One region of the Ideonella alba genome, then DNA from elsewhere that is predicted to be linked to it. Evidence: predicted binding sites of a transcription regulator. Region 1 holds the regulator's gene; the other holds the start of a gene.
The links. Region 1 encodes FliA, which starts transcription of late flagellar genes. Its sites were predicted from a motif close to CTAAAGTTTNNNNNNNNNNNGCCGNTA; they were not measured.
Positions count from the first base shown of each region.

Region 2: the regulator FliA is predicted to act here: its motif matches at 1,926-1,952, upstream of nosR (response regulator c-di-GMP phosphodiesterase, NosR family).

Region 1 covers NZ_JAGQDD010000002.1:203,160-206,553, reverse strand. Annotated here, with positions in the region: gene KAK03_RS04650 (hypothetical protein) at 1-281, shown strand, start outside; gene KAK03_RS04645 (GNAT family N-acetyltransferase) at 266-847, opposite strand; gene KAK03_RS04640 (cupin domain-containing protein) at 855-1,361, opposite strand; gene KAK03_RS04635 (RNA polymerase sigma factor FliA) at 1,469-2,182, opposite strand; gene KAK03_RS04630 (flagellar biosynthesis protein) at 2,204-3,007, opposite strand; gene flhF (flagellar biosynthesis GTPase FlhF) at 3,019-3,394, opposite strand, start outside.
Region 2 covers NZ_JAGQDD010000008.1:151,794-155,187, reverse strand. Annotated here, with positions in the region: gene KAK03_RS12980 (PAS domain-containing sensor histidine kinase) at 1-532, opposite strand, end outside; gene nosR (response regulator c-di-GMP phosphodiesterase, NosR family) at 532-1,896, opposite strand; gene upp (uracil phosphoribosyltransferase) at 2,013-2,654, shown strand; gene KAK03_RS12965 (hypothetical protein) at 2,651-2,986, shown strand; gene KAK03_RS12960 (chromate transporter) at 2,993-3,394, opposite strand, start outside.

The DNA.
Region 1 (3,394 bases):
CCACCGAGACCGCCGCCAATGCCCTGCACCGCGCCCTGCAACGCGCGGTGGAGCGTTTTGGCCACCAGGCCAGCCCGCAGGGCGTGCCACTGCCGCTGCGCCGCCGCCTGGCGATGGCCGGCGGCCGTGTCGCCGCCCAGCGCGAGGCCGTTCACCGGGCCAGCTCGGCCCTGGACCGCGCAATCGACGTGCTGCTGCCCACCCCGCTGCAGCCGATCGACCTGTACGGCGCCAGCGGCCAGGCCGCCCGCCGCGGCTCCAGCGGCTACGCCGAGGCCTGAGCCGCCCCTGCGGCGCGCCAGTCGCGCGCCAGCAGTCCCATGCCGATCAGGTCGTGGTAGCACCCATGCCAGTGGCCGGCTTCGCGCATCAGGCCCTCGGCCTGGAAACCCAGGCGCTGCAGCGAACGCCGTGAGGCGGCATTGTCCGGGTGCACCTGGGCCTCGATGCGGTTGAGCTGCATCTGCGCGAAGCCCCAGTCCAGCACCGTGCGCAGCGCCTCGTCCATCAGGCCCTGGCCGCGGGCCGAGGGGTGCAGCTCGTAGCCCAGCGTGCACTTGCGCCACTGGCGATTCCAGCCGAACAGCCCGCAACTGCCCAGCAGGCGATGCGGATCGCTGCGCCGCGCCAGTCCCCAGCGGGTGCCGGGGTTGGGCTGGCGGCGCCAGCCGGCGAACAGCGCCACCAGGCCCTCGGCCGCCGCCAGGTCGGCCAGCGGCTCGCTGCCGAACCAGCGCATCGCCTGCGCATCGCCATGCACCGCCAGCAGGGCCGGCGCGTCGGCCAGCAGGATCTCGCGCAGCACCAGGCGCTCGGTGTGGAGGGTCGGAAATCCGGGGTCGCTCACGGGTCGCTCACGGGGCGCCGCCGGGCGCGTCGGTGCGCTCGCGGTCGTAGTAGTCCACCGTCATCTCGGCGCGCATCACCTTGCGCAGCCGGGTCTGACCATCCGGCCCGTCGGAGGCGACCAGGATCTTGCCCGAGTCGGGGTACTCGCACAGCTCCAGCGGCACCCGGTTGGACACCGCCAGGTAGCGCATCGGCACGGAGCCAGTGTTGATGATCTGGTGCGCCACCTCCGGTCCGCCGGTGGGACAGGCCACCACGTCCATGGGCTTCAGCGGCAGGCGCTGGGGGCCAAAGCGCAGCTCGCCCGTGCCCTCCAGGATCAGGAACATCTCTTCCTCGCCATGGTGGTTGTGGAAGGGACACTGCGCCTTGCCCGGCGGCAGCAGGGTCAGGTTGTAGCCCAGCTGGCGCGCGCCGATGGCGGCGCTGAAGCAGGCGCGGCGCGAGGTGTAGAGGCCGTTGTCCTCGATGTCATCGAACGCGACCTCGTCCAGGTTGGCCAGGGGGTGCATGCAGGGTCTCCGCGGTGGCAACGCGCCGATGGTGCCATCAAATGCAAGAGGGGCGCCCGTAGCGCCCCTGTACATCACCTGCGGTGTCTGGCCTGGCCGGCCAGCGTTCACCACTCGCGCAGTTTCACCCTCAGGCGTGCGATCGACTGGCTGTGCAGCTGGCACACCCGCGACTCGGTGACGCCCAGCACCGCGGCGATCTCCTTGAGGTTCATGTCGTGCTCGTAGTACATGCTCATCACGTACTGCTCGCGCTCGGGCAGGTGCTTGATCGCCTCGACCAGGGCCTCGCGCATGCGGTGGTCCTGCAGCATGGCCAGCGGGTTGGCGTCCTCGTTGGCCACGTGGCGGTCGAGGAACTCGTCGCCGCCCTCGTCGCCGCTCATGTCCTCAAGGTAGACCAGCTGCGTGCCGCGCACCTTGGTCAGGATGTCCTGGTACTGGCCCAGCGTGATGCCCATCTCGGCGGCGATCTCGCTTTCCTGCGGCGCCCGGCCCAGCTTCTGCTCCAGGCGGTGGACGGCGGCCTCGATGTCGCGCTGCTGCTTGCGGTTGCCGCGGCTCATCCAGTCGCTGCCGCGCAGCTCGTCGAGCATGGCGCCGCGGATGCGCTGGGTGGCGAAGGTCTCGAACTGCACGCCCTGGCCGGCGTCGAAGCGGCCCAGCGCGTCGTGCAGACCGATCATGCCGACCTGGATCAGGTCGTCGATCTCGACGTTGGCGGGCAGCTTGGCGATCATCTGGTGGGCCAGGCGGCGCACCAGGCCGCTGTGCTGCTTGAGCAGGGTGTTGGTATCGAGTCGGCCGTTGGCGGTGTACATGACGCTCTCCGTGGGCGCTTGTCAGAAAGGGATCCGGGGGGGCTGGTCGGCGCCCGACAGGGCGGCCTGGACCAGCGGCCCCGGGGCCGGGTCGGTCGCGTGCGGGGCACGCGTGCGTTGGTCGTGGGCCAGCTGGCGCAGGGCCTGCGGCAAGCTGGCCTGGGCGGGCTGGCGACAGTCGACAGCGGCGTGCGAGCGCTGCACCGCGCCGAGGAAGACGTCGGCGGTGTCGGCCAGGCGGGTGGCGGCCGCGGCGGCGCGCTGCGGGCGGCCGTCCTCGCTGACCAGCAGGTCGAAGCTGCGCAGCGCCAGGCGCTGCGCGAGCAGCTTGATCGAGGCATAGGCGTCGGTCAGGCTGGCGTGGTCGACGCCGCACATCAGCACCGGCCGGGCGTCGCGGGCGCCGATCAGTCGGGTCATGTCGCGCGCCGTGGCGTGCAGCAGCACCAGGTCCACCGGCGCCGCGGCGGCTTCCACCGCAGCCAGCCAGCCCTGGGCCGAGCCGCGGGTATCCACATGGCGGCGCGGCAGGCCGCGCGCGGCCAGGTAATGCACGCGCGGGCCCAGGCGTTCGATGCAGGCGCCCAGGTCGACCTCGCACAGCTCGTGCGGCTCGGGCGAGGTGTCGGCGGCGTCGATCACCAGCAGGCGCGCGCCGTGCTCGGACAGTGCCGAGCACAGGCGCTCGAGCAGGATCGGGTGGCTGCGCAGGTGCGGGTTGGCCACCAGCGGCACCAGGCGGGCCTCGCTGGGGCCGAACAGCGCCCGCAGACCGGCGGCCTGGTCGTGGCGGTGCAGGCGTCCGGCGTTCAAGCTGCGTCCCATGGCCGGGTTCCTCACAGCGGGCTCGGGGTCGGTGCCACGCGCGGTGCGGTGGCAAAGACCAGTTGCACCTCGGGCAGCTCCAGGCGCCAGCTGGCGGCGCCGGTGGCCTTCATGGCGCGCTGCACCAGGGCGTTCGAGGACAGGCGGTGCCAGTCCTCCGGCACGCGCTGGCCATTGGCCACGGCCAGCACCTTCAGGCGGTGGCGGATCACGGCGTCCAGCGCCGGCGCCAGCTTGACGGCCTCGTCGATCTTGGACAGCACCACGCCCTTGCAGCGCGCGGCGCGCCAGGCGGTGATGACCTCGTCGATGGTCTCGCCCTGCGACGAGGCATCGACCACCAGCAGGCGCTGGATGCTGGGGTGCGACAGCATCTCCAGCAGTTCC
Region 2 (3,394 bases), on a different contig from region 1:
GGCCGATCATCTCATGGGCCGGCTTGCCGGTCAGGCTGGCGCAGGCGGCGTTCCAGTGGGTGACCCGGTGGTTCATGTCCAGCACGAAGGTGGCCAGCGGGGCGTGGTCGACGATCTGACGCAGCATGTCGCTGAGGCCGAACAGGCTGCTCTGCACATGGTGGATGTCGGAGTGGTCGATGCAGGTCAGCAGCACCGTCGGCTGGCCGCCCAGCACGACCAGGCGCTGGGTGATCTCGACCTGGCGCTCGCTGGCGTCGCGCGTCAGCAGGGTGCTGGCCAGCGCGGGGGTTTCCTGTCCGGCCAGGCTGGCCCGGGCGGCGGCCTGCAGTGCGGCGCGGTCGGTCTCGACCAGCAGCTGGGCGGCCGGCAGTGCGCGCAGTGCGTCCTCGTCCAGGCCACTCAGGCGCTGCAGCGCGGTGTTGGCAGCCAGCAAGGCGTCGCCGCGGTGCAGCGCGGCGGGCACCGGCAGGGCATCGATCAGGCTGCGCGCGAGCAACTCGTCGGCAAAGGGCAGGTGCAGGTCGCTCATCAGGAGGTGGCCACGGCGGGCAGGGCCGGGCGGACGAAGTGCGGGGTGCTGGACTCGGCACGGATGAACAGGCTCAGGCGCAGGCCCTCGCGCTGGGCGAACTCGTTGACCTGGCGGATCACCCGTGGCTCGAACACATAGCCGGCGGCCAGCAGGATGGCGCCCTTGGACGACAGCAGGTCACGCGCCAGCACCATGCCAGGCTGCAACTCGCGCACGTCGACCTTGCGGTCGGTGTTGATCTCGCGGGCCTGCTCGGCCAGGGCCTGTTCCAGCGCTTCCACCACCCGGGGGTCGTAGCGGGTGCCGGCGCTGCCGCGCAGGGACTGCATCGCGGCATCCGGGCCGTAGGCGTTTTCGGTCAGGCTGCCCGTGACCATGCCGTCGTAGTCGCTGGCCGCGGCGATGATGCGGGCGCCCAGGACGATCTCGTCGCCCACCACGCCGTCCGGAAAGCCCTTGCCGTCGTAGCGTTCGTGGTGCTGGCGCACCATGCGCGCCACGCCGTGCATCTTGGCCAGCGGCATCAGGGCGGCCTCGCCGTCCAGCGGGTGCTTGCGGTAGCGGGCCAGCTCTTCGGGGTTGTAGACCGACACCGGGCGGCGCAGCATGCCGTCGGGGAAGCCCATCTTGCCCAGGTCGTGCAGCAGCGCGGCGAGGTAGACGTCCTCACGGTCACGTTCGGACAGCCCCAGCTTGATGGCCACGCGGCGCGACAGGTCGGCCACCCGTCGGCCATGGCCGGCCATGCCGCCCTCGCGGGCCTCCATCAGGCCGGAGAAGAGGTTGACGGCCAGCTTGAAGTTCTCGTTGAGCTCCTCGTAGGCCTTCTCGAGCATGTCGTTGATCTGCTCGATCTCGGCGGTGCGGGCTTTGACCCGGGCCTCGAGGCTGGCGTTGAGCTGGCGCAGTTCCTCGTTGCGGCGGGCGTTCTCGGCCGACAGCTGGCGGTTGCGCCGCTCCAGGCCCTGGCGTTCCAGCGCCTGGCGCACGATCAGCAGGATGTCCTGGTCGTCCCAGGGCTTCTGGATGTATCGGTGCAGCTCGCCGCGGTTGATCGCCTGCACGGTGGACGAGATGTCGGCGTAGCCGGTCAGCAGGATGCGCACCGCTTCGGGGGCGGGCTCGCGCGAGGCCTCCAGGAACTGCGCGCCGTCCATGCCGGGCATGCGCATGTCCGAGATGATCAGGTCCACCGGCGCCTCGCGCAGCAGCGCCAGCGCCTCGGCCCCCGAGGTGGCCTGCTGCAGGCGGTAGCCATGCGGGCGCAGCAGCCGGCGCAGTGCGCTCAGCACCGAGGGCTCGTCGTCGACCAGCAGGATGCTGGCGGCGGGCAGGGTGGTGTCGTCGGTCGAGGTCGGCATGATCGCGATCTGGTGCGGCTCAACGCGGTCATCGACCGATCCGGCGACCACTTTAGGGCCACAATCCGGCGCAGGCGGCCGGCCCGGCCGCCGCTGCCCCCCGGATCCACGCCGCCATGCCCGTCATTGCCGTTCCCCACCCGCTGGTCCGCCACAAGGTCGGACTGCTGCGCGAAGCAGACATCTCGACCAAGAAGTTCCGCGAGCTCACCGGCGAGCTGGCCCGCCTGCTGGCCTATGAGGCCACGGCCGACTTTCCGCTGGGCAAGGTGACGATCGACTGCTGGAGCGGACCGGTCGAGGTGGACCAGATCGCCGGCCGCAAGGTCACGGTGGTGCCCATCCTGCGCGCCGGCCTGGGCATGCTCGACGGCGTGCTGGACATGATCCCCAACGCCAAGGTCAGCGTGGTCGGCCTGGCGCGCGACCACGAAACGCTGCAGCCGGTGAACTACTTCGAGAAGTTCGTCGGCCACCTGGACGAGCGCACCGCGCTGATCATCGACCCGATGCTGGCCACCGCCGGCTCGATGATCGCCACGATTGACCTGCTCAAGCGCCGCGGCTGCAAGGACATCCGCGCGCTGGTGCTGGTGGCGGCGCCGGAGGGCATCGCGGCGCTGGAGAAGGCCCATCCCGAGGTGCGCTGCTGGACCGCCTCGATCGACAGCCACCTCAACGAGCACGGCTACATCATCCCCGGCCTGGGCGATGCCGGCGACAAGATCTTTGGTACCAAGGACGAGGACACCCGATGAGCAAGGCCCTTGCGCTGGCCCTGGTGGCGCTGCTGGCTGTGGCCGGCTGCACCCAGGAAAAGCAGAACCAGATCAAGCGCGAGATCCAGAACTGGACCGGCACCGACGGCGTGCTGGAGATCTACGCCGGCAACCAGGTGGTCAAGCGCTTCCTGAAGATCGACAAGCTCAGCACCGCACTGGGCACCGACGACAACCTGCCGCGCCACTACCGCTTCGGCTACGGTGTGCTCGACGAGAACCTCAACGGCAAGGTCGACGAGGGCGAGAAGCGGGTGTATTTCGAGCTGGGCGATTATGTCCAGTACGTCTTCTTCGACAACCCGCACTGAGCCCGCTCAGACCCAGCCCAGCGCGCCCGCCAGCGCGCCGGCCGCGATCGGCCACAGCGGGTTGAGCTTGGTGCGCCAGGCCAGCAGCACCGTGCCCAGCACCAGCAGCCAGGCTGCCGGTTGCTGCAAGGTGGGGCGCGCCAGCAGCCAGCCGGTGGCCAGCACCAGGCCCAGCGTCACCGGCGCCAGGCCGGCCACGAAGGCGCGCACGCCGCGGGTGTCGCGGCGGCGCGAGCCCCAGCGCGAGACCACCAGCGTCAGCACCGTGCTGGGCAGCAGCATGCCGCTCATCGCCGCCAGCGCGCCGGCCAGCCCGGCCACGTTGTAGCCCACCACGGCGACGAACAGCAGGTTGGGGCCCGGCGCGGCCTGGGCCAGGGCCACCGAGCCGGTGAAGTCGGCATCGCT